Linked DNA regions of Saccharophagus degradans 2-40. The protein of the gene in region 1 binds, or shares a complex with, the protein of each later gene. Links are inferred from orthologs where the notes say so. Each region holds a gene or a part of one and is shown in the gene's direction. Other genes may lie near its edges. The genes, in order: tig and rpsG.

Region 1 (15,989 bases):
CCAAACTTTTCTTCCACGGCGTCGAGTGTGCGTGCCAAAGGCGCGAAATCTTGCTCGCACAAGGTGTGGAAGTGCAAGCCACTTATGCCGTGAAGATCTTTGTTGGCGAATTGTTTGATAGGTATACCCATACGTGAACAAGGCGCGCACGGGTCATACATGGGGGTTTCACCTTCGGAATGTTCTGGGTTTATGCGCAGGCCAAACTCTAGGTGAGGGCGATCTTGCTGTGCGGCTAGGCAGCGCGCTTTGTATGTTTCCCATTGGTTAAATGAGTTAAATACAAGGTGGTCGCTTACCGCCAAAATTTCTTCAAATTCCTGCGGGCGAAATGCTGCGGAGTATGTATGCACTTCTTTGCCAAATTCTTCGCGGCCGAGTTTTGCTTCGTTTAAGCCGCTGGCGCACACACCATTTAAATATTTCATTACTAACGGGGCGAGCGAAAACATAGAAAATGCTTTTAAAGCGAGCAGCACTTTGGCGCCGCTTTGCTGCTGCACGTAATCGAGAATGCGCAGGTTTTGCTCTAACTTGGCTTTATCAACAACGTAGCACGGGCTGGGTACCCGTGTTACGTCTAAAGTGAATTTTGCTTGTGTCATTAAGAGATAAGACCTGTGCTGTCTAGCTCAACAACTTGCCAAGGCAAGCCATATTGGTTCAAATCATCCATAAATGGGTCTGGGTCGAACTGCTCCATATTCCAAACGCCTGGGCGCTTCCATTTGTTTTCAAGAATCATTTTGGCCCCAATCATTGCTGGTACACCAGTGGTGTAAGAGATGGCTTGTGATTGAACCTCTGCGTAGCATTCTTCGTGATCGCAAATGTTGTATATGTAGTAAATTTTTTCTTGGCCGTCTTTTATGCCTTTGGCTACACAACCAATGCAGGTTTTGCCTTTAGTTAATGGGCCCAAGCTGCCTGGGTCGGGCAGTACGGATTTTAAAAACTGCAATGGAATAACTTCTGTGCCGTTGTAGTCCACAGGGTCGATGCGGGTCATGCCCACGTTTTGCAGTACTTCTAAGTGCTTCAGGTAGTTATCGGAGAAGGTCATCCAAAAACGAGCACGTTTAATTTCTGGGAAGTGTTTGGTGATTGATTCCAACTCTTCGTGGTACATCAAATAAATATTTTTGGGGCCAATACCAGCAGGGAAGTCGTAGCTTTGATTTACCGTTAGCGGGGGCGTTTCACACCACTCGCCGTTTTTCCAGTAGCGACCTTTCGCAGTAACTTCACGAATATTGATTTCTGGGTTGAAGTTAGTGGCAAACGGTTGACCGTGATCACCTGCGTTGCAGTCGATAATATCCAGCTCGTGAATTTCGTCGAGGTAGTGCTTGCGTAAATAGGCGGTGTATACGTTAGTTACACCAGGGTCAAAGCCGCTGCCTAATAACGCTGTTAAGCCTGCCTTTTCAAATTTCTCTTGGTATGCCCACTGCCAGCTGTATTCAAATTTGGCTTCTTCTGGCGGCTCGTAGTTAGCTGTATCCAAGTAATCTATGCCAGCGTTTAAGCATGCATCCATAATGTGTAGGTCTTGGTAGGGCAGGGCTACGTTAACTACTAGGTCTGGCTTTTCTGCTTTTAAAAGTGCAGTTAATTCTTCTACGTTATCGGCATCAACTTGGGCTGTTTTAATCGGGCGCGAAAGTTGCGCGGCAATAGCCTTACATTTTGATTCGGTACGGCTAGCTAAAACAATTTCGTCAAATACTTCTGCTAGCTGGGCACATTTGTGCACAACCACACCACCTACGCCACCGGCGCCAATAATTAATACTTTACTCATAATTGGACTCCAAAAAATAATTTCCCTAACGGGGATGCATTCGTTTAAGAGAAAGACTTAGTCTTTTTCGTAGTAGGTGTAACCCATCATGCTATCTGAAAAAGTTTTCATTATGGATTGGCGTTCGGCGCCTGTAATGAAGCCTTGGCGAACAGAGCGCTCTGCAATTTTGCGGAACCGCTCGCGTAAGTTTTGCGGTTGGTACTCAACGTAGGTGAGTACGTCGGCAATGCTATCGCCTTCAATTTCGTCGGAAAAATCGTAGCTGCCATCTTTTTGAACGCGCACGCTAACCACGTTGGTATCGCCAAACAAATTGTGTAAGTCGCCCAGCGTTTCTTGATAGGCGCCTACTAAAAACACGCCTATATAATATTCTTCGTTTGCTTTTAAATCGTGCAGCGGCAAAGTTTTGCGGGTTTCGTGCATATTGCTAAAGCGGTCTATCTTGCCGTCGCAGTCGCAGGTTATATCGGCAATCATCGCGTTGCGATCGGGGAACTCGTTTAAGCGATGAATAGGGCTGATTGGGAAAATTTGATCAATAGCCCAAATATCTGGCAGCGACTGGAACAAACTGAAGTTGCAGTAGTAAATATCAGATAGCTGCTCTTTTAACTTTTCTATTTCATGCATGGTGCGCGGGGCATCATCGGCAAGTGCCACCAAGCGGTGCATGGTTTGTAGAAATAGGTTTTCTGCAAGTGAGCGAGAGCGCAAAGATATTTGACCGCGTTTAAATAGCTCTCTTATCTCGTCGCGATAGTAAACGGTATCGTTATAGCACTCTTGAATATTACGCAGCGATACAGAATCTAGCGACTCTTTTAAGTTGTGTATAAGCTCGTGCTCGTCTTCTTGTACTTCATCTACAGGTGAGGCCGGCTCAAACTTAGCGACATCCAATACGTTGAATACAAGTACAGATGAATAGGCGATAGTTGCCCGGCCAGATTCGGTAATAATTGTAGGGTGCTCTACACCTTGCGGGTCTAGGGTAGAAATAATGACATCCACTATATCTGTGCAGTATTCATCTAGGGTGTAGTTTTTAGAGTGAATATAGTTAGATTTGGAGCCGTCGTAATCCACCGCTAAGCCACCACCTAAATCTAGGTAGCCCATAGCCGCGCCTTCTTTAACTAGCTCGTTGTAAACGTGACAGGCTTCAAGCACGCCAGAGCGAATGTCGCGAATATTTGGAATTTGCGAGCCCAGGTGGTAGTGCAGCAGCTTAAGGCAGTCGAGCATGCCTTCGGCTTTGAGGGTATCTACCATTTCAATAAGTTGGGCAATAGATAGGCCAAAAATAGACCGATCACCACTGGTGGCGTTCCAGTGTCCACCAACCATAGAGGCTAATTTAACGCGCACGCCAATCATAGGCTTAATGCCCAGCTTGCGGCTGCGTTCAATAATAATAGGTAGCTCAGACGGCGTTTCGATTACAAAGAAGCACTTATAGCCCATTTTGCAGGCCTGTAGGCCTAAATCGATGAACTCGGCATCTTTATAGCCATTGCACACAATACAAGCGTCTTGGCTTTCTAGGTGGGCTAGCGCAATGATGAGCTCGGGTTTAGAGCCCGCCTCAAGGCCGTGACCATATTTAGCGCCCACTTCGGCGATTTCTTCAATAACGTGGCACTGCTGATTCACCTTAATAGGGAACACGCCACGGTATTGGCCTTGGTAGTTGCTGGCTTTGATTGCGGTAGTAAAAGCGTTGTTTAAGCGGCCTATTTGTTCTTCTAGTAAATCTTCAAAGCGTATTAAAACGGGCACATCCATGCCCCGATCCTTAATGTCGGAAACCACGTTTAACAATGGAAGTTCGATGGTTTTGCCGTCAATATTGGGGGTTACAATCACTTTGCCGTCTTCAGACACAGAAAAGTAGCCTACACCCCAGTCATTCACGCCATACAACTCAGTTGAATCGGCGATAGACCAACCTTTTTTAAACGGTATTTTCAATGCTTTGAATCTCACAAATAGGCGGCAGCGCTAGGCTAGCCTTAGGTTTACGAAAAGGCGGCACTATCGCAGATTTAAGGGGGTATTTCTATCCCTTTAGGGGGAATAAGGGTAAGAAAATCGAGCGGATTGGTAATGTAAAGCAGGGGGAGAGCGAAGCTGGGAGAAACCCAGCCTCGCTTAAACTTAATGTCTTGTTGGGCGGCGTTTGCTGTTGTCTTCTTTGATTTTTCGTTCAGCAGCGGCAAAAGCGTCTCTTACGGCAATATGCACGTTAGGGGCATCTTGGCTCACAGTGAGCGGATGGCCTTTCAAGCCAATTTCAATAGAGGCTCGGTAGAGTTTGCCTTTGTGCTTCTGGTTGTGGGGGCTGTCTAACACAACCTTGCTGTGAATTATGGAGTCTGAATAGCGGTGCAGCTTCTCCATTTTCTTATAGATAACATCATTCAGTGCAGGTGAGGTGTCTAAATCGCGGTAAACCACGTCTGCATTTGGCTTCATAAGTGAACCTCCGTTCAAATGATATTCAATACAAGCTTTGTCCGTGGGCTAGCTGTGAAGGGGAGCGGAGAGGCTGTAATGCGGTAGACGCTGCTAAAACGAGGCGAGCGTGTAGCCAAACCTTAATTGCTTTGCAGTACAGGCAATAAATGCCGGATCAAAGCAACTCCTCCTACAATGCGCATAGCGTTGTAGAGCAAAGATAAAGGTGGGCCCACCACTACATATTGAACGTTACAGCAGATAATTCAAGAACTTTTTAAGTATAAAAGCAGCTTTCTATATGCTTCAAAATGCTAACGGTTCTAGTGGATTATTTAGTGGGGGCGTTTATGAGTGTGCATTCTTAACGGATAGCTAGCGGTTAGTTAATGTGTTTATTAAAAATAAAAAATATTTAATTAAAGGCTTGAAAATAAAAATTGCATCCCGACATTAAGTTGTAAGCCAGCTCGATAATGAGTGGCTTAATTTAACCCCGGCTTGATCGTACAGATAAGCCAAAACAAACATATTGCTCGGTTGAGAATATAGAGGATTTAATTATGAGAGATTTCGATTTAACCCCATTGTACCGTTCTGCTATTGGCTTTGATCGCATGGCCGGCCTGCTAGATAATTTAACGCGCGCCGATCAAGCTCAGCCATCTTATCCGCCTTATAACATAGAGTTAACTGGCGAAGATCAATATCGAATTTCTATGGCTGTTGCTGGCTTTGAAGATACAGAACTTTCTATTGAAGTTAAGCAAGGCTATTTAACGGTAATGGGTAAAAAAGCTGAAGAGAAAGCAAGCCGAACCTTCTTACATCAAGGAATTGCTGCGAGAAATTTCGAGCGCCGCTTCCAATTAGCTGACTATGTGCGAGTAGTAGGTGCCAATATGGATAACGGGTTGCTACATGTAGAGCTTGTGCGAGAAATACCAGAGGCAATGAAGCCGCGCACAATTCAAATTACTTCTACAAAACGTAATAATGTTAGATCTGTCGATGGTTCACTAGGTGATAGCGTGCGCGAAGCGCGGCCACTTGATGCTACTGGCACCAACTAATCCTTTAATCTACTTTTTCTAAGGGCCGTTTTAACGGCCCTTTTTCATTTCTAAAAGAATCTACTGTTGAATAACTTTACTTGCCCTTTGTGCCAAACCACTCAAGCTACTCTGTTTTACACGGATAAACGCAGGTCGTATTACCAGTGCGGGTGCTGCCAATTAGTGTTTGTTCCCAGCCAGTATTGGTTGAGCGCTAAAAGTGAAAAACAAGAATACGATAAACATATAAATACCCCAGAAGATACTGGTTATAGAACGTTTTTAAACCGTATTTTTACGCCTGTTTTAGCTCGTTTACCAGCTAAAGCCAAGGGGTTAGATTTCGGCTGCGGCCCAGGGCCAACCCTATCGGTTATGTTTGAAGAGCAGGGCGCGCAGGTAAGCTTGTTTGATAAATTTTATTACCCAGATGATGCCGTGCTAGCAAAGCAGTATGACTTTGTAACTGCAACCGAGGTGTGGGAGCATCTGTCTGATCCGCGCTTAGATTTGGAATTGCTATGGCAATGCGTAAAGCCGGGTGGCGTGCTGGGCGTAATGACTAAACTTGTGCGCGATGCCGAAGCTTTTAAAGGTTGGCATTATAAAAATGATCCAACCCACATAATCTTTTTTTCTCTCGCTACTTTGCGCTATTTGGAGAAAAAGTGGGGGGCGATATTAGAAGTAGTAGCTGCAGATTCCTTTATATTTACTAAGCCTAGTAATTAGCTTGTTAAACGCTAAATAATTTTGCTCTTACGGTTGTTCTGTATTGGCTGGGTGTAACACCTAACGATTTTTTAAATAAATTGGTGAAGTGTGTAGGGTCGTGATAACCCACGCGAAACATTATTTCGGATACGCTTAAATTACTGGTTTGCAATAAGTCTTTGGCTACGTCTATGCGAATATTTTGCAGGTAATGTAGTGGCGTGCGACCGGTTGCGCTTTTAAAGCGACGGGTAAACGTTCTTGGGCTCATGCTAAATAGCTGGGCAACATCATTCAATTTAATCTCTTTTGCGAAATTATCGCGCAGCCAAATTTGTGTTTGAATAATCTCCTCATCTGGGTGAGAGTTTTCTTGCTCTAGTAAGCTTGTGCCGCTTTGGTAGGCTTGCCTAATTTCGTGAAAAAAATGTCTTTCTACATGGCTGGCTACGTGCTTTGAATAATAGCGCTGTATAAACAGTACGGTTAAATCCGCAAGGGCGTTCACACTGCCTGTGCAATAAAGGTTGCCCGCTTGGGTAATAAAATATTGTCGTTTTAGTTGCACGAGCGGGTAGCGGTGCTGAAAGGCATCGAAAAAATGCCAATGAGTGGTAGCGGGTTTGTTGTCGAGCAGGCCTGCTTCTGCCATAAAGCAGCAGCCCGTGCCTACACCTGCAATTGTGCATCCATTTTCATATAAGTTGTTTAGCCATGCGGTAGTGGTTGGCGAGCCAGATACTGTGGGAAACGGGTTGCGCCACAACGCCGGCAAATAAACAATATCGGCATCATCACAGCCCTGCACCGCGCAATCGGCATTTAAGGTTAACCCTGTATGGGTTTTCACTGGTTGGCCGTTCACAGAAGCAAGTTGTATATCCAGCGCTTTTACATTTTTATTTTTAAGGTCGCGCGCGGAATTGTTTAGTGCCTCGGCTGCGCGTAGTAGTTCCAGCGGTAAGGTTACGCTGGTGGCAAGCATATTGGGGCAGAGTAAGAAGACTACTTTCATTCAACGTTAGCCGCAGTGTGTTTACGAAGCGTTAGTTTAACGTTGGGTGGCGCATATGGCTATTACAATTGGCTAAAATGCCCTAATTATGTGGTTGGCTTTGTCTTACACTAGCGCCTTTCTCGCTACCCCACTTGCGGGAGCATAATGATTGATTGCTGCGCAAAGCTTGCCCTTTGCAGTGCATAAGCGCAGCGAATTTAGATACACAAAGGCATCTTCATGACGAATCATTCTAGTGTGTTACCTCTTATTGTTGGTTTCGGTGGCTTTAATGCTGCCGGTCGCAGTTCTGGTCATCAGGCATACTCGCGCATGGTGCTGGAGTCACTCGGCGTAAATGAGCGAAATCAAACTATTGCTGGGTTATCTGCATTAATGGGTTTGAAGGGGGCTGATGAAGAGGCTGTGTTAAGCGGCACATTAGTAAGACGCCTAGAAACTAGGTTTTTTGACCCGGAAGCGGCCCCGGGCGTTAAAAAATTGGCACCAATGGATGCAGTGAAAGGCGTAAATCAATATTTGGTGTCTGGTAAAGAATTACCTAAGCCTTTACCCGCTGGTTGGACTGCAGAGCCATTGGACGAAGGCGGCAAACAGTTTCGCGTAACATTGCCTCAAGAGCAGGCAGTGTTTGTTGAGCATAATACGCCAATGGCAGTGCAGGCAGCGGGCCAATTGCCAACAGGTTTTGAGCCTGGCGATCACTACCGTTCACAGCACCACCCTCGCGGTTTGCAAATGTCTATTTTGGGCGCGTCAGATGCCGTTAAATCCATGGGTTTGGCGTGGTCTGAAATCGTTCAGCTCGTTACACCAGATCAAATTGCTGTATACAGCAGCAGTGTGATGAGCCAGCTAGATGCCACCGGTTTTGGCGGAATGATGCAAGCGCGTCAGCGCGGTGTGCGACCCACATCCAAGCAGTTGGCCATGGGTTTGAACACCATGCCAGCAGATTTTATTAATGCCTATGTGTTAGGTAGCTTGGGGGCAACGGCGGGGATTGCTGGAGCTTGTGCAACATTCTTATACAACTTGCGACAGGGAGTAGAAGATATTCGCTCGGGGCGTCGCAAAGTTGTTATTGTGGGTAGTGCCGAAGCGCCGATTGTGCCTGAAGTAATGGATGGCTATGCCGCTATGAGTGCATTGGCCACCGATACCAACCTTATGAAATTAGATGGCGTAGCAACGCCGGATTACCGCAGAGCCAGTCGTCCATTTGGTGATAACTGCGGTTTCACTTTGGCTGAGTCCTCTCAGTATGTTGTGTTAATGGCAGACGATTTGGCACTCGAACTTGGTGCCCAAGTGTTTGGTGCTGTGCCTGGTGTATATGTAAATGCCGATGGCTATAAAAAATCTATTTCTGCACCTGGGGCGGGTAACTATATAACCATGGCTAAAGCTGTTGGTTTGGCGCAAACCCTTGTGGGGGAGCAGGTAGTCAAGCATCAGTCGTTCGTGCAGGCACACGGCTCTAGTACGCCGCAAAACCGAGTAACCGAGTCGCGAATATTTGACCGCGTAGCGGAAGCTTTTGGTATAGAGAGCTGGCCGGTTGCTGCGGTTAAATCCTATGTTGGTCACTCATTGGGGCCGGCGAGTGGTGACCAGTTAGCTACAAGCTTAGGTATTTTCGCTAAAGGTATAGTGCCTGGTGTAAAAACTATAGCGAAAGTGGCTGACGATGTATTCGCGCAGCGCTTGTCTATTGGTTTAAACGACCAAAATGTGGGTGTAGAGAATTGCAGCGTGGCTTTCTTAAACTCTAAAGGTTTTGGTGGTAACAACGCCACGGCAACGGTATTTTCGCCAAGTATCGCGAATGGTTATTTGCTTAAAAAGTACGGCACAGAGCGCTTTGCTACATACTCATCTGCGCAAGAGAAAACAACCGCTGCGGCCCAATCTTATCTTGACGAAGCAGACAAAGGCGCGCTTAATCCTATCTATGAATTTGGCAACAATATTGTAGATGAGGAGAAAATTCAGATTCAGCGCGATTCAATTCGCATTCCTGGGTTTGAGTTTGAAATTCCTCTGCTAAACGATGAGGGATACGGCGAGTTTTAGCCGATTGCTTGTCCAATAAGGAGTGCGGGGCTTGGCAGATATCAATAGCGAAAATACAGGTGAGGCAAAAGATACTGGGGCGCAATTGTCTGAGCGCCAGCAGTTACTCACCAGTGGCGCTGTTGCCGAGTCCTTGGGGCGCAAGCTTATGCGCTTGCGTCAAGATAGAGGGCTCTCGCAGCGCGAGCTTGCCCGCCGCGCAGAAATGACCAACAGTACCTTATCTATGATAGAGCAGGGTAAGGTGAGCCCTTCGGTAGCATCGCTAGAGCGTATACTCAGTGCAATTCCTATATCACTAGAAGCATTCTTTTCGAATAGCACTGCGCAGGTAGGGGTCTACAAAGAGCAAGAGCTTGCTCGGGTAGATTTACCCGGCTCCACCATTCTTATGCTTGGGCTTTCCGAAACCACCTTGGCGGGGTGCTACTTGGCTAAACAAGTCATACAGCCAGGTGCTTCGGTCACCATTAATTGGCTGCGCCGCTCTGGCGTGATAGCCGCTATGGTGGCTAAGGGTGAGGTTAAAGTCACCATTGATGCCGATGTGCACCTCCTTCGCGAAGGGGATTGCCTGCACTTCAATCTGCGCCGCAGTCACTCAATTTTAAACCCCGGTACCATGCCTGCTGAGCTTATTTGCTCATCACTGCCCGAGTAATTTCTTTTCTTAGTGGCGCTGATTGAGCTCTTGCTGCTCAACCCCCGATTTCTGGCGCCTAAATCCTGTCGCGAACCTAATATTTACTCCATACTGATAACCGCGCCTGTTGGTTTTGCTGCTGGGAGGCTGCCGCGGTTATCTGTGGGCATCTTCTAATTGTTGCTATGCAAAATAAACTGTGCATAATAGCATTCAAACAAGCGTTTGAATTTGGGTTTGATCTATACCCAAACACACTCAATCTTGACAATTACCGAATAACAGAAAGGAAGAGGTCACGATGAAATTTGAAGGTCAGGCAATACGGCTTACACCGCTAGATAATGGCTGTGTAGAGCTCAACTTTGACTTGCAGGGTGAGTCGGTTAATAAGTTTGGTCAAACTGTGTTTAAAGATCTTGCCGAGGTGCTCGATCTCCTTGAATCCGCTAAAGATGTAAAAGGGGTGTTGGTTACTAGCGCCAAGAGTGTGTTTTTTGTGGGCGCAGACATAAACGAATTTGGCCCCATCTTCGCCAAGGGTGAAGAGGCCATTATCGAAGGGGTAAGCAGTGTTAATAAGCTGTTTAGCCGGTTCGAAGACTTGCCATTCCCTTCGGTAGTGGCAATTAATGGCTATGCCTTAGGCGGTGGTTTAGAGTTTTGTTTGGCGTGCGATTACCGTGTAATGAGCACTGCCGCTAAAATAGGCTTGCCCGAAACCAAGTTGGGTATTATTCCTGGTTGGGGTGGTACTGTGCGCTTGTCTCGTGTTGCGGGTGTCGACGTGGCAGTGGAATGGATTGCCGGCGGCACCGAAAACAGACCAGATGCTGCATTAAAAGCAGGCGTAGTAGATGGTATTGTAGAACCTGAAAACCTGCGCGACGCCGCTTTAAAAGTGCTTGCCGATGCTGTTGCTGGTGATCTAGAAATTACTCAGCGCAGAGCTAAGAAAAAAGGCCCCTTAAAACATAACGATATTGAAAGCCTCCTCGCTTTTGAATCTTCCAAGGCCTTTGTTAAAGCAAAAGCTGGTCGCAACTACCCAGCCCCAATCGCCGCAATTGAATCTATGCAACATGGTGCCAAGCTAGGGCGCGATGAGGCTATTCCTGTAGAGACTAAGCTGTTTGCGAAAATGGCGCTTACTAGTGTGGCAGAATCGTTAATAGGTTTATTCCAAAGCGATCAGCTATTAGGTAAAAAAGCTAAAAATTGGGAAAAGCAATCAGACAAAAAAGTAGAGCATGCAGCCGTATTGGGCGCGGGCATTATGGGTGGTGGTATAGCTTATCAGTCTGCCTACCGTGGCGTGCCCATTAAAATGAAAGACATTGCCGCAGCGGGTGTGGAGCTGGGCTTAAAAGAAGCCACCAAGCTTCTTGCGAAGCGCGTCGATAGGGGGCGCATGACCAACCTAGAAATGGGGCAAGTACTAAGCCGCATTGATGGAACTTTAAGCTACGACAATTTTGACGATGTAGATGTAGTGGTGGAAGCTGTTGTTGAAAACCCAAAGGTGAAGCGCGCAGTTTTGGCTGAAGTGGAAGACAAAATAAGCACCGATGCTATTTTGTGTTCAAACACTTCTACTATTTCTATCTCTTATTTAGGTGAAGCATTAAAGCGGCCAGAAAATTTCTGCGGAATGCACTTTTTTAACCCAGTGCACGCCATGCCGTTAGTTGAAGTTATTCGCGGTGCTAAAACCTCTGATAGAGCAATAGCAAGAACAGTGGCCTATGCCAATGCATTAGGTAAAAAAGCAATTGTTGTTAACGATTGCCCTGGCTTTTTAGTCAACCGAGTATTGTTCCCTTATTTTGCTGGATTCGCGATGTTGCTGCGCGATGGAGCAGATTTTCAGCAAGTAGATAAAGTCATGGAGCGCTGGGGGTGGCCAATGGGCCCGGCTTACCTTATGGATGTTGTGGGTATTGATACTGGTGTACATGCCGAATCCGTAATGGCTGAGGGGTTTCCAGATCGTATGGCAAAAACCTTTAAAGCTGCGTCTGATATTTTGTTTGAATCTGGCCGCTTAGGGCAGAAGAGCGACTTAGGTTTTTACGCGTATAAAGAAGATAAAAAAGGTAAGCCGCAAAAAGTAATGGCGGAAGACACTTACGAGTTGCTTAAACCTCACTGCGCAGAACGCAAAGAGTTTAGCGACGAGGAAATTATTGCGCGCATGATGGTGCCAATGGCAACTGAACTTGCGCGCTGCTTGGAAGAGGGGGTTGTGAGCAGTGCCGCTGAAGCTGATATGGCGCTTATTTACGGCTTAGGTTTCCCTCCATTCCGTGGTGGTGTATTCCGTTGGATAGACAGCATTGGTATTCAAGCGTTTATCGATATGGCTGCGCCGCTGGCCGATTTAGGGTTGGTTTACGTTCCAACTGATGGAATGAAAGCCCTAGCCGCAAAAAATGCAAAATATTACAACCAGACCCAAGGAGCCTAATAATGAGCTTGCAACCTAGAGATGTGGTGATTGTCGATTACGCTCGCACTCCCATGGGCCGTTCTAAAAATGGCTGTTACAGAAATGTTCGCGCAGATGATTTAAGTGCAGATCTTATTACTGGTTTGCTCGCTCGCAATGCGGCGCTCGACCCAGCTCAAATTGACGATATGATTTGGGGCTGTGTAATGCAGCGCGGCGAGCAAGGGTTTAACGTTGCTCGCAATATTTTACTGCGTGCAGGTTTGCCCCACACTGTACCGGCGCAAACCGTAAACCGCCTTTGCGGTTCTTCTATGTCTGCATTGCACACAGCGGCTGCCAATATTATGGCTGGGCTGGGCGATGTGTACTTGGTGGGCGGTGTTGAGCACATGGGGCATATCGATATGAACCAGCATGTCGATCCCAACCCCGCACTCGGTCATTCAGTAGCGCAAGCAGCTGGCTCTATGGGGTTAACGGCAGAGTATCTTTCGTTGCTGCACGGTATTACCCGTGAAGCGATGGATGAGTTTGGGGCGCGATCACACAGAAAAGCGGCTGAAGCCACTGAGCAGGGTAAGTTCGCCAGAGAGATTATCGCGCGCATCGGCCACGACGAAACCGGTGCCCCTACGTTAATCAAGCACGACGAGACAATTCGGCCAGATACTACCGTTGAGGCTTTATCTAAGCTCAAGCCTGCTTTTAACCCCAAGGGCGGAACGGTTACGGCCGGTACGTCATCGCAAATAACTGATGGCGCCTCATCCATGCTGGTTATGTCTGCGGCTAAGGCGGCTGAGTTGGGTTTAACGCCTATAGCTAAAATTCGCAGCATGGCGCTGGCGGGGGTTGATCCTTCAATTATGGGGTACGGCCCAGTGCCTGCCACGCAAAAGGCACTGGCAAACGCTGGCTTATCTATTGAGGATATAGATGTGGTAGAGCTTAACGAAGCCTTTGCTGCGCAGGCGTTACCCGTACTTAAAGACCTTAACTTGCTGGATGCTATGGAAGACAAGGTGAACTTATATGGTGGTGCAATTGCGCTGGGGCATCCATTTGGTTGCTCGGGTACCCGTATTACCGGTACGCTGCTTTCAGTTATGCAAGATAAAGACGCCACGCTAGGGGTGTCTACTATGTGTATAGGTTTAGGGCAGGGTATAACCACCATTGTTGAGCGTGTTTAAAAAGCATTCAAGCTGATTGAAAGTTAGTAGGTAAGCCTCGAATAGCCCATGAATAAAGGCTTTCGAGGCTTTTTTATGGTTATTAAAAGTACAATTTAAAGAAAATTACAAATTATTTAAAATCCCTTGTTGAACCCTCCGAAACCTTGTGGCACAATTGCCACCCTTCTTAGCCAGACAAGATATAAAAATAGCTAAATAGCTATATAAATCAACAAGTTATATCGCAAGTGTCTGGGTTTGATGTCTGTAAAGTGCGCGGTCGTGGCGAAATTGGTAGACGCGCTGGATTTAGGTTCCAGTGCCGCAAGGCGTGAGAGTTCAAGTCTCTCCGACCGCACCATTTAACAGGCAACATCAAATAATTACGTATTTACCTCCCTATATATATCACGAGGATCGAGATGCAGGTTTCCCTAGAAACTACTACCGGTTTGGAGCGCAAGCTAACTGTTGGCATTCCAGCAAGTGTTGTTGATCAAGAAGTCGCTAAACGACTCAAGGAAGCCGCTAAAACGGTTCGTATCAACGGTTTCCGTAAAGGCAAAGTGCCAATGAGCGTTGTTCAGCAGCGTTACGGAGCAGGCGTTCGTCAAGAAGTGCTTGGCGATGCTATTAATCGTTCATTTTACGATGCAGTACGCAAAGAATCTTTGCGTCCTGCAGGTCAGCCGGCTATTGAGCCAAAGCAGCTTGAGCCAGGCAAAGACATTGAGTTTGTAGCTACTTTCGAAGTGTACCCAGAAATCGAAGTTTCTGGCTTAGAGTCAATCGAAGTTACTCGCTACAACGCAGAAGTTACCGATGCAGACGTAGATACCATGATCGAGACTCTGCAAAAGAGTCAGGCTGATTGGGCGCCAGTTAAGCGCAAATCTAAAAAAGGCGATCGCGTAGTTATCGACTTTAAAGGCACCAAAGATGGCGAAGCCTTCGAAGGTGGCACTGCTGAAGGTCAAACCCTTGTATTGGGTTCAAACTCTATGATTCCTGGGTTTGAAAAAGGCATTATTGGCATGAAAGCTGGCGAAACAGAAACCATCAAGGTGACTTTCCCAGATGATTACCAAGAAGAATCTCTACGCGGCGCAGAAGCCGAGTTTGAGGTTACTGTGCAAAAAGTTGAAGGTCAGAAGCTTCCTAAGCTTGATGACGAGTTCTTTGCTAAGTTTGGCGTAACTGAAGGCGGCGAAGAAAAATTCCGTGCAGATGTTCGTGAGAACATGGAGCGCGAAAAGCAAAAGGCACTTAAAGGTAAGCTAAAAGAGCAAGTGATGAATGGCTTGGTTGCAGCAAATACCGTAGACATTCCAAAGTCGCTTGTTTCTGGTGAGATCGATGCGTTGCGCAATCAAATGGGCAACCAAATGATGCAGCAATACGGTTCTCAGGCTGAAGGTATCGACTTTAAGTCAATCTTGCCAGACGATATGTTTAAAGAGCAGGCAGAGCGTCGCGTTGCTTTGGGTTTGATTGTTTCTGAGATTGTTAAAAATGAAAAAATCTCAGTAGATAAAGAACTTGTTAAATCGTTGATTGAAGATGTTGCATCTACTTACGAGCACCCTGAAGAAGTTGTAAATTACTACTACGGTAATGAGCAGTTGTTGGGTGGTGTTGAGGCTGCAGCTTTAGAAGAGCAGGTTGTAAGCTTGGTGCTCTCTAAGGCAAAAGTAAGCGACGAAACAATTAGCTATGAAGAAGCTGTTAAGCCTGCTGCAAAACAAGCTGAAGAATAAGCAGACTTCTTTCTAAAAAATCAAAAAGCCCACCCTATCTTAGTGTGGGCTTTTTTTATGGTCGCTTAAAAAACGTTTTAAAGAATATTATGTTTTTAAGGTGTTTTTTGCGGGTTTTTTATTGGCGAAACCACTTCGCTCGAGTTAAGCTGGCTAGTGACGAAAGGTTGACGGTATTGGTTGTGTGATATATGTACAGCTAGTATTAAGCTTGAACAAAATGCAGAGTTTACAGGCCTTGAGAGGCAATTTGCTGCATTTGGGCTAACCTTTATATTATGCGATTGTGGCGCTAGAGGTATGTTGGCCAAAAGAATTGCACCAACTGAACCGCCCAGAGTGGTGGCGTCGAAAACAACTAATAGTTAACGGAAGAAACAATGTCGAATATAGATTTGTCTGCCAGTTCGAATTTGAATGTTGAAAATACTTTAGTGCCAATGGTTGTAGAGCAAACTGCACGTGGCGAACGCTCTTACGATATTTATTCCAGGTTGTTAAAAGAGCGTGTGATTTTTTTGGTCGGGCAGGTAGAAGATCATATGGCCAACTTGGTTGTAGCGCAGATGCTCTTCCTTGAGGCAGAAAACCCAGATAAAGATATCCATTTATATATCAATTCACCTGGTGGCTCAGTAACAGCAGGCTTGTCTATTTACGACACCATGCAGTTTATCAAGCCCGATGTGAGCACTATGTGTATTGGTCAAGCGTGCAGCATGGGGGCATTTTTGCTAACTGCTGGCGCTAAAGGTAAGCGATTCTGTTTGCCAAATGCTCGCACTATGATTCACCAGCCTTCAGGTGGTGCACAGGGGCAGGCGAGCGATAT
Region 2 (16,006 bases), 870 kb from region 1 along the record:
CGTAAAGTTGAAATTACCGGCATGGGTGATTCTAGCTTCGTTAAAGGCGAGCAAGTTGAGTATATTGCCGTTCTGCAGGAAAACGAGAAGTTGCGTGCCGAAGGCCGTCAACCTGCTCGTTTCGAGCGACAATTGCTGGGTATTACCAAGGCATCGTTGGCTACAGAGTCATTTATCTCTGCGGCATCGTTCCAGGAAACTACTCGCGTACTTACAGAAGCGTCTGTTACTGGCAAAATCGATAACTTGCGCGGCTTGAAAGAGAACGTGGTTGTTGGTCGCTTGATTCCTGCGGGTACCGGTTTGGCTTACCACGCTGAGCGCCGTCGCAAGCGTGAAGATCAAGCTGGCTCTAAAGCTGGAAGCGATACAGTGAGTGCAGCGGAGATCGAAGCGGCATTAACTGAAGCGTTAAAATCTAGCGCATCATAAAAATGAGGCGGCCTGCATAAGGTCGCCGCTGCCACATCTGTAATATAGCTACTGTATGTGGTTTACGTATTGACGAGAGTGGGTGGTGTCATTACAATGCGCCACCCACTTTTGTTAGTGGTGGGCAACTATTGCCCTTTTATTTGTAACGTGCCCATTTAGGGCAGTTTTTGAATTTGGAGTTATATTTCATGGCAACGATCAACCAGTTGGTTCGTAAGCCGAGAAAACGCAAGGTTCAAAAGAGTGACGTTCCTGCTTTGCAGGCCTGTCCTCAGCGCCGTGGTGTGTGTACTCGTGTTTATACGACTACACCTAAAAAGCCAAACTCAGCACTTCGTAAAGTATGTCGTGTTCGTTTGACTAACGGTTTTGAGGTTACCTCCTATATTGGTGGTGAAGGTCATAACCTGCAAGAGCATAGCGTGGTACTAATTCGTGGCGGTCGTGTAAAAGACTTGCCAGGTGTTCGTTATCACACTGTTCGTGGTTCTTTGGATACCTCCGGTGTTAGCGATCGTAAGCAAGGTCGTTCTAAGTACGGTACTAAGCGTCCTAAGTAATTGGGATTCGCTTAACTGCGTAATCGGTAGAACCAGTAAGGCCGAGCGCTCTTTAAGAGTTGGTCTCGGATAACCCTGAACACTATGTGCGAAAGCACGTTGAGATATTAAAATGCCTAGAAGAAGAGTTGTCGCCAAGCGCGAAGTTCTGCCGGATCCTAAATTCGGTAGTTCAACTTTGGCGAAATTTATGAACCACGTAATGATTAGTGGTAAAAAATCTACAGCCGAAAAAATTGTTTACGGTGCATTAGACATCGTATCCGAAAAGCTGAACAAAGATCCGCTAGAAACATTTAGCGAAGCACTAGAAAATATTTCTCCATTGGTTGAGGTTAAATCTCGCCGTGTTGGTGGTGCAACGTATCAAGTTCCGGTTGAAGTTCGTCCTGCACGTCGTACTGCTTTGGCAATGCGTTGGTTGGTAGAGTACTCACGCAATCGCGGTGAGAAGTCTATGGCCCAACGTCTAGCTGGCGAGTTGATCGATGCAGCACAAAGTAAAGGTGGTGCGGTTAAGAAGCGTGAAGACGTTCACCGTATGGCTGAAGCGAACAAGGCGTTCTCGCACTTCCGCTTCTAATCCTTTATTGGCACTGTTTGTTAGTGCAGTAAAAGGCAGCAATTACAGCTGCCTTTTAGCGTTTATACGCTCTATAAAAGTCAGAACCCCAGCATACGAGTTACCCTCTATGCTGGGTGTGTCTAGAATTTTGCAAGTAACAGCTATTCTGGGAAATTGCCGTGGCTCGTAAAACACCCATCGTACGCTATCGAAATATCGGTATCTGTGCGCATGTCGATGCAGGAAAAACCACCACCACCGAACGAGTGCTTTTTTACACTGGTCTGTCACATAAGATTGGTGAAGTACACGATGGCGCAGCCACGATGGACTGGATGGAGCAAGAGCAGGAAAGGGGGATAACGATTACCTCCGCCGCTACGACATGTTTTTGGTCGGGTATGCAGCAGCAGTTTCCTCAACACCGTATCAATATAATTGATACCCCTGGGCACGTGGACTTTACCATCGAGGTAGAGCGTTCTCTTAGGGTTTTGGATGGGGCCGTAGTTGTATTGTGTGGCTCATCGGGTGTTCAGCCGCAAACAGAAACTGTTTGGCGACAAGCGAATAAATACGAAGTGCCGCGATTGGTTTTCGTAAATAAAATGGACCGCGCGGGAGCAAACTTTCGCAGCGTGGTGCAGCAGTTGCGCGACCGTTTGGGGGCCAACGCAGTACCGTTGCATATGACGATTGGCGCTGAAGATGGTTTTGAAGGCGTTATCGATCTAATTAAGATGAAGTCTATCCACTGGAACGAAGCCGATATGGGCATGACGTTCGAGTATGGAGAGGTGCCAGAAGATCTGCTGGAAGAATGCGAAGAGATGCGTGAATACGCAGTCGAAGCCGCGGCAGAGGCAAATGATGATCTCATGGAGAAGTACCTAGAGACTGGTGAGTTAAGCGAAGATGAGATTAAGGCGGGCCTGCGTGCGCGCACTCTAGCTAATGAGATCGTTCCAGTTTTAGGTGGTTCTGCATTTAAAAATAAAGGTGTACAGGCAGTGCTCGACGCTGTTGTGGAATACTTGCCTGCGCCCACAGAAGTAAAAGCGATTGAGGGTACTTTAATTGATGGTGAGACCGTCGATACCCGAGTTGCTGACGACGATGCGCCGTTTGCAGCGCTAGCATTTAAAATTGCTACTGATCCATTCGTTGGTACGCTTACGTTCTTCCGTGTGTATTCTGGGCGACTGGAGAGTGGTACAGCGGTATACAACTCGGTTAAGCAAAAGCGCGAGCGCGTAGGCCGTATGGTGCAGATGCACTCTAACAATCGCGAAGAAATTAAAGAAGTGCTGGCTGGCGATATAGCTGCAGCCATCGGCTTAAAAGATGTAACCACAGGGGATACCCTGTGTGCAGAAAGTAATAAAATTGTACTCGAGCGTATGGAGTTTCCAGAGCCGGTAATCTCTGTTGCTGTTGAGCCGCGCACGGTTCCAGATCAAGAGAAAATGGCGGTCGCGCTGGCTAAGTTAGCGCAAGAAGATCCGTCTTTTCGCGTTGCTACCGACGAAGAGACTGGGCAGACCATTATCTCCGGTATGGGCGAGTTGCACTTAGATATTATTGTAGATCGCATGCGCCGTGAGTTTGGTGTTGACGCTAATATAGGTAAGCCGCAAGTGGCCTACCGCGAGCGTATTACGCGCACGTGTGAGGTTGAAGGTAAGTTCGTTCGCCAATCTGGCGGGCGCGGTCAGTATGGTCACGTATGGATTCGTTTTGAGCCTGCTGACGATAACAACGCCGAAGGCCTAGTTTTTGAAAACGAGGTTGTCGGGGGTGCTGTACCAAAAGAGTATATTCCGGCGGTGGAAAAAGGTATTTCCGAGCAAATGCGCAATGGCGTATTGGCGGGTTACCCATTGCTGGGCTTAAAAGCCACTATATACGACGGCTCCTTTCATGATGTTGACTCTAACGAGATGGCATTTAAAATTGCCGCGTCTATTGCAACAAAAAATTTAGCTGCAGAAGGCGGCGCGGTTTTATTAGAGCCGGTAATGAAAGTGGAAGTGGTTACTCCTGAAGAAAATATGGGTGACGTTGTGGGAGACCTCAATCGTCGTCGCGGTTTGATTCAGGGTATGGAAGAGTGTATATCCGGCAAAGTAGTTCGGGCAGAGGTTCCTCTGGCTGAGATGTTCGGTTATGCAACGGACCTGCGTTCCGCGACGCAAGGTAGGGCAACTTTTACCATGGAGTTCCAGCAATACTCGGAAGCTCCTAAAAATGTTGCCGATGAGATTATGGCTAGAAACGGGCGTTAGTGTCCGCTCTGCATAAATTTGTAGTTTACTTTAGTTGAAACCCTATACCCTGTTTTACGGGGTTTGTTACAGAGGAATCTGACAGTGGCAAAAGAAAAATTTGAACGTAATAAGCCCCACGTAAACGTGGGCACAATTGGTCACGTTGACCACGGTAAAACTACTTTGACTGCAGCGTTAACGCGCGTGTGTTCAGAAGTTTGGGGTGGTGCTGCGGTAGCGTTTGACGGTATCGATAATGCTCCAGAAGAGCGTGAGCGTGGTATTACTATCGCTACCTCTCACGTAGAGTACGATTCACCGATTCGTCACTACGCCCACGTTGACTGCCCAGGTCACGCCGACTACGTGAAAAACATGATTACTGGTGCCGCTCAGATGGATGGCGCTATCTTGGTATGTGGTTCTACTGACGGCCCAATGCCTCAGACTCGTGAGCACATCCTTTTGTCTCGTCAGGTTGGTGTACCTTACATCGTAGTATTCTTGAACAAAGCAGACTTGCTAGCAGAAGACTGTGGCGGTGTTGACTCTGAAGAATACGCAGAGATGATGGAATTGGTTGAAATGGAATTGCGTGAGTTGTTAGACACTTACGAATTCCCAGGCGACGACACTCCAATCATTGCTGGTTCTGCTTTGATGGCATTGAACGGCGAAGACGAGAACGAGCTAGGTACTACCGCTGTTAAGAAATTGGTAGAAGCTTTGGATTCATACATTCCAGAGCCAGAGCGTGCAATTGATCAGCCGTTCTTGATGCCAGTAGAAGACGTATTCTCAATCTCTGGTCGCGGTACTGTTGTGACTGGTCGTGTTGAGCGCGGTATTGTTAAAGTTGGTGAAGAATTGGAAATCGTTGGTATTCGCGATACCACCAAAACTACCTGTACTGGTGTTGAAATGTTCCGTAAGTTGCTTGACGAAGGTCGTGCAGGTGAGAACGTTGGTGTATTGTTGCGTGGTACTAAGCGTGATGATGTTGAGCGTGGTCAAGTATTGTCTAAGCCAGGTTCTGTTACTCCGCACACTACTTTCCAATCAGAAATCTACGTATTGTCTAAAGATGAAGGTGGTCGTCACACTCCATTCTTCAAAGGCTACCGTCCACAGTTCTACTTCCGTACAACTGACGTAACTGGTGCTTGTGAGCTTCCAGAAGGCGTAGAAATGGTAATGCCAGGTGATAACGTACAAATGACTGTTACTTTGATCGCTCCAATCGCGATGGAAGAAGGTTTGCGCTTCGCTATCCGCGAAGGTGGCCGTACAGTTGGTGCTGGTGTTGTTGCTAAAATCATCGCTTAATTCGATGCTTTAAGCACAAGCTTGCCGAAAAAGGCTCCTCTTTGAGGGGCCTTTTTTTTGCCTTAAATTTGCTTTGCTATGGGTGGTTGGCTAAACAATCTGTCCTCTTACTCTAGGCAATAAAAAACCCCGCAAGCTTTCGCCGGCGGGGTTTTCGCTAGAAGCTTGGTTGTTAAACTTACTTCTTGGCTTTTTCTTCTTTGCGCTTCTTGGCTTCTGCAATTACTTCTTCTGCCACGGCGTTCGGGCAAGGTAAGTAGTGCGAGAATTCCATAGAGAACTGACCGCGACCAGAGGTCATGGTGCGCAAGTGGCCGATGTAGCCAAACATCTCAGAAAGCGGTACGTCGGCTTTAATGCGAACACCTGTAACACCTGGCTCCTGGTCTTTGATCATGCCGCGACGACGGTTTAAATCGCCGATAACGTCGCCTACGTGGTCCTCTGGGGTGAAAACATCAACCTTCATGATAGGTTCGATGATTTGAGGGCCAGCTTTAGGCATAGATTGACGGAATGCGCCTTTTGCTGCGATTTCGAACGCTACAGCCGAGGAGTCAACTGCGTGGTAAGAACCGTCGTAAAGCTCGATTTCAACGTCAAGCACAGGGTAGCCAGCTAGAGGGCCTTCGGCCATCATGGTGGAGAAGCCCTTCTCGATTGCTGGGAAGAATTCCTTAGGAACGTTACCACCTACCACAACAGAGCTAAACTTGAAGCCGGTGCCTGGCTCGCCAGGGCGGATGCGGTAGTCGATCTTACCGAACTGACCAGAACCACCGGATTGCTTCTTGTGGGTGTAGCTGTCTTCGATAGCTTGAGTAATGGTTTCGCGGTATGCAACCTGAGGCTTACCAACGTTGAGTTCAACGCCGTAGGTACGCTTCAAAATGTCTACTTTAATGTCTAGGTGAAGTTCACCCATACCTTTAAGAATGGTCTCGCCGCTGTCTTCGTCTGTCTCAACGCGGAAAGAGGGGTCTTCTGCAACCATCTTACCAATAGCAACGCCCATCTTCTCAGAACCAGTTTTGTCTTTAGGTGCTACAGCAATAGAGATTACTGGCTCTGGGAATACCATGGCTTCAAGCGTACAGGGGTGTTTAGGGTCACAAAGAGTATGACCTGTTTGTACGTTCTTCATGCCTACAACGGCAAGAATGTCACCGGCTTGGGCCGAGGTGATTTCGTTGCGATCGTTGGCCTGCATTTCAACCATGCGGCCGATACGCTCGGTTTTACCTGTGAACGAGTTAAGAACGGTCATGCCTTTTTCCATTCTACCGGAGTAGATGCGGATAAAGGTCAAGGCGCCAAAACGGTCGTCCATGATTTTGAACGCTAGAGCGCGTAGTGGCTCATCAGCGGAAACCAATGCGTGTTCGCCAGTCTCGTTACCTTCTTCGTCTGTCAAAGGCTGTGGGTCTACCTCGGTTGGGCTTGGTAGGTAATCTACAACGGCGTCAAGTACTAGCTGAACACCTTTGTTTTTAAATGCAGATCCACAGAAAGTTGGGAAGAAGGTTAAGTCGCGAGTACCCTTGCGGATACATTTTTTAAGCTGCTCAACGGTTGGTACTTCGCCTTCCATGTAAGCCATCATCAAGTCGTCGTCTTGCTCTACAGCAGTTTCAACTAATTGCTCGTGGTACATGTCAACTTCGTCAACCATGTCGGCTGGTACGTCGGTAACTTCGTAGTTTTCTGGTAGGCCTGAGTCATCCCAGATATAAGCTTTTTTAGTTAATACGTCTACCACGCCGGTGAAGGTGTCTTCACGGCCGATTGGAAGAGTCATAACCAGCGGGTTGGCGCCAAGTACTTTCTTAACTTGCTCAACAACGCGTAGGAAGTCTGCACCAACACGGTCTAGCTTGTTAACGAAGATAACGCGAGCTACTTCGGAATCGTTTGCGTAACGCCAGTTGGTTTCTGATTGTGGTTCAACACCGCCAGAGCCGCAGAATACGCCTATGCCGCCATCCAATACTTTTAGTGAGCGGTATACTTCAACGGTGAAGTCAACGTGCCCAGGGGTATCGATAACGTTTAAGCGATGGCCTTTCCATTCACAAGTTACAGCTGCAGACTGAATGGTAATACCGCGCTCAGCCTCCTGCTCCATGAAGTCGGTGGTAGATTCACCCTCGTGAACTTCACCCAGCTTATGGATTTTACCGGTTAGTTTAAGGATACGTTCTGTGGTGGTAGTTTTACCCGCGTCAACGTGGGCGAAAATACCAATATTTCTGTACAAAGATAGATCTGTCATTGGGTCACTCGATTATGCCAGCACGAAAAAAATTTGGGCGGCAGTATACTGAGTTTTGCATCAATACTGAACAAAAATAACCAAGTTTCTTTGAAGTCTGCGAATATAAGGTGTTTTTTGATGCCTATTTTACTTGGGCGGGTAATCCCAGAGCTTCGGTGAGCGGCTGCAGTAAGGTGGTCGCTAGTCAAAAAAACACCAAATTGGCGTGTTTTAAACAAATATCACTAAATTTGTGTGTTTTTTAGGTAATTTGCCGTTGACTATAGCGCACGGGGGGTTAAGATTGCGCCCCTAACCGAGTTCTCGTCTCAGGCAATCATTTTAATGACGCTGATGGATTTGGGCTCATTCATTCTGTTGCTGATTGTTTATTGAGGAATCTAGCGGTGGCAAAAGAAAAATTTGAACGTAATAAGCCTCACGTAAACGTGGGCACAATTGGTCACGTTGACCACGGTAAAACTACTTTGACTGCAGCGTTAACGCGCGTGTGTTCAGAAGTTTGGGGTGGTGCTGCGGTAGCGTTTGACGGTATCGATAATGCTCCAGAAGAGCGTGAGCGTGGTATTACTATCGCTACCTCTCACGTAGAGTACGATTCACCGATTCGTCACTACGCCCACGTTGACTGCCCAGGTCACGCCGACTACGTGAAAAACATGATTACTGGTGCCGCTCAGATGGATGGCGCTATCTTGGTATGTGGTTCTACTGACGGTCCAATGCCTCAGACTCGTGAGCACATCCTTTTGTCTCGTCAGGTTGGTGTACCTTACATCGTAGTATTCTTGAACAAGGCAGACTTGCTAGCAGAAGACTGTGGCGGTGTTGACTCTGAAGAATACGCAGAGATGATGGAATTGGTTGAAATGGAATTGCGTGAGTTGTTAGACACTTACGAATTCCCAGGCGACGACACTCCAATCATTGCTGGTTCTGCTTTGATGGCATTGAACGGCGAAGACGAGAACGAGCTAGGTACTACCGCTGTTAAGAAATTGGTAGAAGCTTTGGATTCATACATTCCAGAGCCAGAGCGTGCAATTGATCAGCCGTTCTTGATGCCAGTAGAAGACGTATTCTCAATCTCTGGTCGCGGTACTGTTGTGACTGGTCGTGTTGAGCGCGGTATTGTTAAAGTTGGTGAAGAATTGGAAATCGTTGGTATTCGCGATACCACCAAAACTACCTGTACTGGTGTTGAAATGTTCCGTAAGTTGCTTGACGAAGGTCGTGCAGGTGAGAACGTTGGTGTGTTGTTGCGTGGTACTAAGCGTGATGATGTTGAGCGTGGTCAAGTATTGTCTAAGCCAGGTTCAGTTACTCCGCACACTACTTTCCAATCAGAAATCTACGTATTGTCTAAAGATGAAGGTGGTCGTCACACTCCATTCTTCAAAGGCTATCGTCCACAGTTCTACTTCCGTACAACTGACGTAACTGGTGCTTGTGAGCTTCCAGAAGGCGTAGAAATGGTAATGCCAGGTGATAACGTACAAATGACTGTTACTTTGATCGCTCCAATCGCGATGGAAGAAGGTTTGCGCTTCGCTATCCGCGAAGGTGGCCGTACAGTTGGTGCTGGTGTTGTTGCTAAAATCATCGCTTAATTCGATGCTTTTAGCGCAAGCTTGCCGAAAAAGGCTCCTCTTTGAGGGGCCTTTTTTTATGGGCGAAAGAAAGGTGCAGGTAGGCTTTATGCGCCATTTTCCGGAGCTTAGGGGGCAGTTTGGCATTATTGGTCAGGCCGAAAATAAGAAAAATACGTTTAAATGGTTGATGTTGAAGGTGAATTGTGAAACCATACGCAAAGATTGGTAATACCAAACAGGCTTTGTTGGTTACCAGTTTAGTGCTCTGGTCAATACGACAGACACGGTTGATCCTTAAAGTGAGGTTACATGGGTTGATTGTAATTTACTTTCCTCTTAGTACACTTAGGTTGCGCGGGCTTTAATAGCCCGCATTTTTTTAACGTGTAGAATGTAAGTGCGCTAGTGCCAGTAAAACATCCATTCATAAAACCAATAACAATAGAAAAATTTATGGCGATCTTTAGTAGTAATACCTCTCGAATTCTAAATGCACTTCTTGTTCTCTGTTTTGTATGGCTGCTTAGCGCATGTACGGCGAAGAGTGAAGTTGAAGTGCTCAAAATGGCGCACAGCTTGCCAACCGATCATCCCGTGCATGAAGCTATTATGTATATGGGGGAGCGCTTGCGAGTGCTATCCGACGGCAAGATGGATTTACAGGTCTACCCTGGTGGTCAGTTGGGCGGCGAGCGCGAGCTAATTGAGTTATTGCAAATAGGTAGCTTAGCAATGACTAAGGTGTCTTCCAGCCCTATGGAAGGTTTTGTTCCCGAAATGAAAGTATTCAGTATGCCTTATGTGTTTCGCGATAGTGAGCATTACTGGCGTGTGCTCGATAGCGAGCTAGGTAAAGAGCTGTTGCTATCTGGGGAAAAAGTAAGGCTGCGCGGTTTGGGTTACTACGATGCTGGTAGCCGCAGCTTTTACACTGTGAAAAAGCCAATTTACAAGCCCGAAGATTTAAAGGGCTTAAAAATACGTGTGCAAAAAAGTCAAACGTCTCTACAGATGGTGCGCGCTTTAGGCGGTGCTGGCACGCCAATTTCTTGGGGTGAGCTATACACTGCGCTAGATCAAGGTGTTGTAGATGGCGCCGAAAATAACCCTCCTAGTTTTTATACTTCTGGTCATTACGAGGTTGCCAAGTACTACACTTTAAATGAGCACACCTTTGTACCAGATATTGTGCTGATTAGTACCTACGTGTGGAACAATCTTACGCCACAGCAGCAGGAGTGGGTGCAGCAGGCTATGGACGAGTCGGTAGTGTTTGAACGCAAAGCTTGGGCAGACGCTACAGCGCACGCGTTGGCAGAAGTGGAAAAAGCAGGCGTGAAAATTATTCGGCCAGATAATTCGCTCTTTGCAGAAAAAGTAAAAGCAATGCATGAGGCAGCGAAAGGCACGCCTGCTCACGATCTTATGCAAGCCTTTGGCAAACTATAGGGTACTGTTATGAGAGACGTAATGAACGTAATAGAAAAATGGTTAGCCTGGATATGTGCCACTCTTATGGCTTTGATGGTGGTGGATGTTACTTGGCAGGTTGTGTCGCGCTTCATTCTATCTAATCCAAGTTCATTTTCCGAAGAGTTAGCGCGTTTTCTACTTATTTGGATTGGCTTTCTAGGTGCTGCTTACGCATATCGTCGCCATGCGCATTTGGGCTTAGATATTCTTACTGCAAATTTAACCGGCGTAAAAAAAATATTGGCTGAGAAATTTGCCGACACGGTTAGTTTGTGTTTTGCCGCAGTAATTATGGTTTTCGCCGGAACAAAAATCATGTTGTTAACTCTCGAGCTAAACCAAATTTCTGCGGCTTTGCAAATAAAAATAGGCTACGTATATAGCGTAATTCCTATTAGCGGTTTGTTGATTTGTGTATTTGCGCTCGAGCGTTTATGGATTGGTCGGCCGGTTGAAGAATCTGGCCCCGGTTTAGATTAATTATTCGAAAATAACAAAAAATACTGAATTACGTAGAGGCGCTGCCCGATGGAATTATCCGTCCTAATATTAGTTTTAACATTTGTTGTATTGCTGTTTCTAAACGTTCCCATTGCAATAAGCATTGGAGTCGCGAGTTTTGCAGCAATGCTTGCTACCATCGATTTTATTCCTGCAGCTATGACGATGGCCCAGCGCATGGGGGGCGGCATAAATAGCTTCTCTTTGTTGGCCATACCGTTTTTTATTCTTTCCGGCCTGCTTATGGGGCGCGGCGGTATTGCGCATCGTTTAATTGAGTTCGCCAAAGTGGTTATTGGTATGTTGCCTGGCGGCTTAGCGTTTGTGAATATTATTAGCTGTACGCTGTTTGGTGCTATTTCGGGTTCTGCTGTTGCAGCAACGTCAGCGATAGGTGGGTTTATGATTCCCACCATGAATAAGGAAGGCTACGACAAAAACTTTAATGCTGCGGTTACTGTGGCGTCGTCAACAACTGGCCTACTTATTCCGCCAAGTAATATTTTAATTGTTTATTCTCTTGCTAGTGGCGGTGTTTCTATTGCTGCATTATTCGTGGCGGGTTATTTGCCAGGTTTATTGGTGGCGTTATCTTTAATGGTTGTGTGTGCCATATACGCAAAAATTCACAATTACCCTGTTGGAAAAATTCCAACCGCGCGTGAATTCGCAAGAAAGTCTATTGATGCTGTACCAAGCTTGATGCTTATTGTGTTGGTTATTGGCGGTATTATTGGTGGCTTTTTCACTGCTACCGAGGCCAGTGTGGTCGCTGTGCTGTATGCGCTTTCGTTGTCGGTATTTGTGTATAAAGAAGTGCGAGTGTCTGATCTGCCCGACATTTTAGTGAAGTCGGTGGAGACAACGGCAATCGTTATGCTGCTAATTGGTACTTCTACGGCAATGTCGTGGATGTTGAGCTATGAGAACATACCGCAAAGCATCAGTGCTGCGTTAATGGGGTTAAGCGATAACCCGTTTATTATTCTACTTACCATTAACCTTATTCTGTTGTGTGTAGGTGTGTTTATGGATATGACGCCTGCGGTACTTATATTTACCCCTATCTTTTTGCCGGTTGCTGTAGAGTTGGGCATGTCGCCTCTGCACTTCGGTATTATGATGGTGTTAAACCTCTGTATCGGGCTGTGTACACCACCGGTGGGAGCGGTGCTGTTTGTGGGTTGCGGTATTGCCAAAACCACTATAGGTCAGCTTATTAAACCGCTTATGCCTATGTACGCGGCCATGGTGGTGGCCCTGTTACTGGTAGCGTATGTGCCCGCAATTAGTGAGTTTTTACCCATATTCTTCGATCTATACGATAAGCCCTAAAGTTAAAGCGCCGAATGGGTTTCCCCATTCGGCGCTTTGCCGCTATTATTGCTGATTAACAACTTCTGCATCCACGTCCTTATTTCGGAGCGGCGAATCTATGTCTTTCCCTCTTTCTAGCAGTTCTTTCTCAGATAAAAAAAATGCATTTTATGCGCAATCCGGCGGTGCTGCTGCTGTACTCAATGCTTCTGCTGCAGGTGTTGTTGCTGGGGTAATGGCCCATAAAGATAAAATCGAAAATCTGTATATTGGTCGCAACGGTATTTTGGGGGCATTGCACGAAGATATGGTGGTGGTGAATACTCACGATGATAATTTAATAGACGATTTACTCCACGCCCCTGCGGGAGCATTTGGCTCCTGTCGTTACAAATTAAAAAGTATTGAAGAAAGCGAACGTGAGTACGCGCGTATTCTCGAGGTATTTAAAGCACACAATATTGGCTATTTCTTTTATAACGGCGGCGGTAATTCCCAAGACACCTCTTGCAAGTTAGCCAAGTATGCGGCTAAAAAAAATTATCCTCTACAGTGTATTGGTATTCCCAAAACCATTGACAATGATTTATCCGGCACCGATTGTAGCCCTGGCTACGGCTCAGTAGCTAAATACGTTGCCGTTTCAATATTAGAAGCGTCGATGGATTTAGCATCTATGCATCAAACTTCGACTAAAGTATTTGTTATGGAAGTGATGGGGCGAGATTCTGGCTGGATTGCCGCAGCAGCGGGTTTAGCGGCAGATGAGCGAAACTTAGGGCCAGATTTAATTATATTCCCCGAGGTGCCCTACGAAGAATATAAATTCTATGCCGAATTAAATCGCATTGTTGCACGCAAAGGTTTTTGCGTGGTGGTGGTGGCAGAAGGCGTGCGAGGCCCAGATGGCAACCATCTTACATCGACCGCCAATAAAGATGCATTTGGGCACACTCAATTAGGCGGTGCTGCATCTATTATTGCCGGTCGTATACGCGAAGTAACAGGCCATAAAACACATTTTGCTGTGTGCGATTACCTACAGCGTGCTGCGCGACACATCGCCTCTAAAACCGATGTGGATCAATCCTTTTTGGTTGGCAAAAAGGCCGTAGAGTTTGCCGCAAATGGTTATTCCAATGTGATGATGGCAATAGTGCGAGAATCAGAGCAGCCTTATAGGTGGTCTGTTGGCACTGTGCCGCTGGTTGAGGCGGCTAATTCTCGCAATGCGTTACCCGCAGGATTCATTTCTAAATGTGGCTTTCACATTACAGATGCGTGTCGTCGGTATTTGGCCCCTTTAATTGCCGGTGAAAGTTATCCTAGTTACCAGAATGGGTTGCCCGCTTATCGAGTATTTAACTCTGTGGCAGTGCCTAAAAAATTAGAAGAGTTTACGCTTTAATATTTTTTGCTTTAAAACGGTACTATTAACGCGTGCAAAATTAACTTTTACAAAGACGCTAAATAGAAAAGGCAATATTGAGGAATCTAATGAAAATAGAACATTTTGCTTACAACGTATCAGACCCAGTAGCGATTGCTGATTGGTACTGTAAATATTTGGGTTTTAGTGTAGCGAGAAAAATGGATGGTGCCCCATACACTCATTTTCTAAAAGATTCTAGCGGCGCGGTGATGATAGAAATTTACTGCAACCCACCCAGTGAAGTACCCGATTACCCATCGATGAACCCCTTGCAGTTGCATTTAGCATTTGTGTCGGAAAACCCCAACGAAGATGCCGAGAGGTTAGTGGCTGCCGGTGCAAAGGTGGTGGATGATTTGCATTTAAAGGACGGTTCACACTTAATGATGTTAAAAGACCCTTGGGGCTTTGCTGTTCAATTGTGTAAGCGCGGTACCCCAATGTTATAGATTAAAAGGCGCTTATAAAGGCGCCTTTTTTTGTATTTAATAGATTTAAAGGCTAGGTAAATGAATAAAAATAATGTAATTGCTTATCTGCTAATTTCAACTTTTCTATTATTTTCTGCGACTGTGTTCGCGGTTAAACCCAGCAACGCTGAAACCCGATATTCCGCAATGGGTGCAGATACCCCAGCAGGTTTGGGAGGCACTTTGCCAGATGGTCAGTCTCGTATCGTTAGGGTGACTAATTTAAATGCAAGTGGGGAGGGCTCGCTCGCATGGGCGCTGGGTTTAGCTCGACCACGCGTAGTGGTGTTCGAAGTTGGCGGTGTTATAGATCTTGCTGGGCAAAGTATTACCGTCACGCAGCCATTCCTTACTGTTGCCGGTCAGTCGGCGCCAGCACCGGGTATTACATTAATTCGCGGCGGTTTAAATATACGAACCCACGATGTAAGAGTGCAGCATATTCGCGTGCGGCCGGGAGATAACTTACAACCAAAGCGCTCCGGCTGGGAAAGTGACGGTATATCTGTGGCCGGTGAAAATGCCAAAGATGTACATATAGATCATGTATCGGTAAGTTGGGCGGTAGATGAAAACCTCTCCGCTTCGGGGAATCGTTACAAAGGTTACGGTCAAACCGCTGAGCGGGTAACGTTTAGTAATAATCTCATTGCCGAAGCGTTAGATTATGCCAGCCATAAAAAAGGCAAACACTCTAAGGGATTATTGGTACACGATTATGTGCGAGATGTTGCCGTAGTTAGAAATTTGTTTGTGTCTAATGATCGTCGCAACCCGTACTTTAAAGCGCACACCATAGGTTTTGTAGCAAATAATATTATTTACAATGCGGGTAATGCCGCTATACAGGTTAACTATATTGAGCGTGAGTGGGAGGGCCAGAGTACAGGCCCAGCTAATGCTAGAGTAGCGGTGGTAAATAACCAGTTAGTTTACGGCCGCGATACATACTCAGACTTGGCGCTAGTGTCTGTGCGTGGGGATGCTTATTTGACGGGTAATAGCGTTACAAATTTAATGGGCGAGCCCATGCCTATTACGGAAGGGGCGGTTAATTCTTTAGCCTCTGCACCTTCATGGTTAACAGGTTATGAGTTGTGGGATGCTGACGAGATGCGTGAGCTGCTAGTAGCCAGTGTTGGTGCAACACCCTGGGCCAGGGATGCGATAGATACCCGAATAATTAATGGGGTGGCAACGGGGAAGGCGCGAATAATAGATAGCCAGCAAGATGTGGGTGGCTACCCGAGCTATAAGCAAACAAATAAAAAATTTGATATACCAGACGACAAAATTGCCGAATGGTTACTGGGTTACCTGTAATTAAGACTATATTGAATGTATTAGTTGCGTGCAGAGGATAGTAAATACGCCAAAATATACATTGCGAGCCTTTGCCACAACTGCTGGACTTTATCGACCCCTAGGAATATTCTTGCGCCATACTAAATAAAGCAATATGGCGCCATACCGCTTCTCGTCTATGGTTAGTCTGCAAATATTACGACATGAGGAAACTCTGAACGACTCCAAATAATTAACTTGTGACTAGTTGGGCGCGCTCATATTGATTATATGTTGCTAGCGTAAGTGGTTAATGCATGTGGTGGCCGTATGCCGTTAACGTATATTCGCTGGTGATAAGCTTGGCTCGCACAATTTAGCAAGCTCGTATTTGGAGTGGTTAAGGGTTCTAAACATATAAGGGCAATGTTATGTCAAAAATGGCAGTTATCGTCGATTCGGCCTGTAACTTACCGGATTCCGTACTTACTAAATACAATATTACCCGT

Evidence for each region.
Region 2: the proteins of tig (region 1) and rpsG are in contact, whole or in part, in a crystal structure (PDB 3GTY), measured with the Thermotoga maritima proteins. The link is inferred for Saccharophagus degradans 2-40 from one-to-one orthologs. Residues at the interface, in WP_004081061.1 of Thermotoga maritima: Glu122, Val124, Val129, Leu130, Tyr133, Glu188, Gly259, Ile262, Tyr263, Glu266, Ser270, Glu273, Gln274, Glu277, Arg308, Gln311, Ile312, Ser315, Tyr316, Glu325, Arg329, Arg336, Leu363, Phe366, Trp367, Arg373, Leu377, Arg381, Leu384, Glu387; in WP_004081843.1 of Thermotoga maritima: Lys34, Lys52, Lys55, Glu59, Arg62, Gln63, Glu66, Asn67, Lys69, Val71, Arg95, Ala109, Lys110, Lys111, Gly112, Arg113, Pro114, Glu117, Glu121, Ile124, Ala125, Tyr127, Asn128, Asn129, Thr130, Gly131, Lys135, Asp139, Arg142, Met143.

Annotation. Positions count from the first base shown.
Region 1 is NC_007912.1:2,051,761-2,067,749, forward strand. Bases 13,165-15,989 are described here. They hold tig (trigger factor), read left to right. Parts: upstream 13,165-13,822; coding sequence 13,823-15,157; downstream 15,158-15,989. Other genes in these bases: fadA (acetyl-CoA C-acyltransferase FadA), read left to right, coding at 13,165-13,418; clpP (ATP-dependent Clp endopeptidase proteolytic subunit ClpP), read left to right, coding at 15,538-15,989. Also shown: nspC (carboxynorspermidine decarboxylase), read right to left, coding at 1-605; SDE_RS08370 (saccharopine dehydrogenase family protein), read right to left, coding at 605-1,804; speA (biosynthetic arginine decarboxylase), read right to left, coding at 1,862-3,781; SDE_RS08380 (HPF/RaiA family ribosome-associated protein), read right to left, coding at 3,968-4,285; SDE_RS08385 (Hsp20 family protein), read left to right, coding at 4,831-5,340; SDE_RS08390 (class I SAM-dependent methyltransferase), read left to right, coding at 5,506-6,054; SDE_RS08395 (GlxA family transcriptional regulator), read right to left, coding at 6,059-7,051; SDE_RS08400 (beta-ketoacyl synthase), read left to right, coding at 7,274-9,130; SDE_RS08405 (helix-turn-helix domain-containing protein), read left to right, coding at 9,162-9,791; fatty acid oxidation complex subunit alpha FadB, read left to right, coding at 10,075-12,240; more of fadA, read left to right, coding at 12,243-13,164. UniProt on the Bacillus subtilis protein: Involved in protein export. Acts as a chaperone by maintaining the newly synthesized protein in an open conformation. Functions as a peptidyl-prolyl cis-trans isomerase.
Region 2 is NC_007912.1:1,195,660-1,211,665, forward strand. The notes cover bases 1-2,842. They hold rpsG (30S ribosomal protein S7), read left to right. Parts: upstream 1-1,107; coding sequence 1,108-1,578; downstream 1,579-2,842. Other genes in these bases: rpoC (DNA-directed RNA polymerase subunit beta'), read left to right, coding at 1-432; rpsL (30S ribosomal protein S12), read left to right, coding at 624-995; fusA (elongation factor G), read left to right, coding at 1,740-2,842. Outside these bases: more of fusA, read left to right, coding at 2,843-3,845; tuf (elongation factor Tu), read left to right, coding at 3,930-5,153; fusA (elongation factor G), read right to left, coding at 5,332-7,425; tuf (elongation factor Tu), read left to right, coding at 7,815-9,038; SDE_RS22835 (hypothetical protein), read left to right, coding at 9,097-9,249; SDE_RS04925 (TRAP transporter substrate-binding protein), read left to right, coding at 9,474-10,469; SDE_RS04930 (TRAP transporter small permease), read left to right, coding at 10,479-10,973; SDE_RS04935 (TRAP transporter large permease), read left to right, coding at 11,022-12,329; SDE_RS04940 (6-phosphofructokinase), read left to right, coding at 12,430-13,719; SDE_RS04945 (VOC family protein), read left to right, coding at 13,809-14,192; SDE_RS04950 (50S ribosomal protein L24), read left to right, coding at 14,253-15,536; SDE_RS04955 (DegV family protein), read left to right, coding at 15,929-16,006.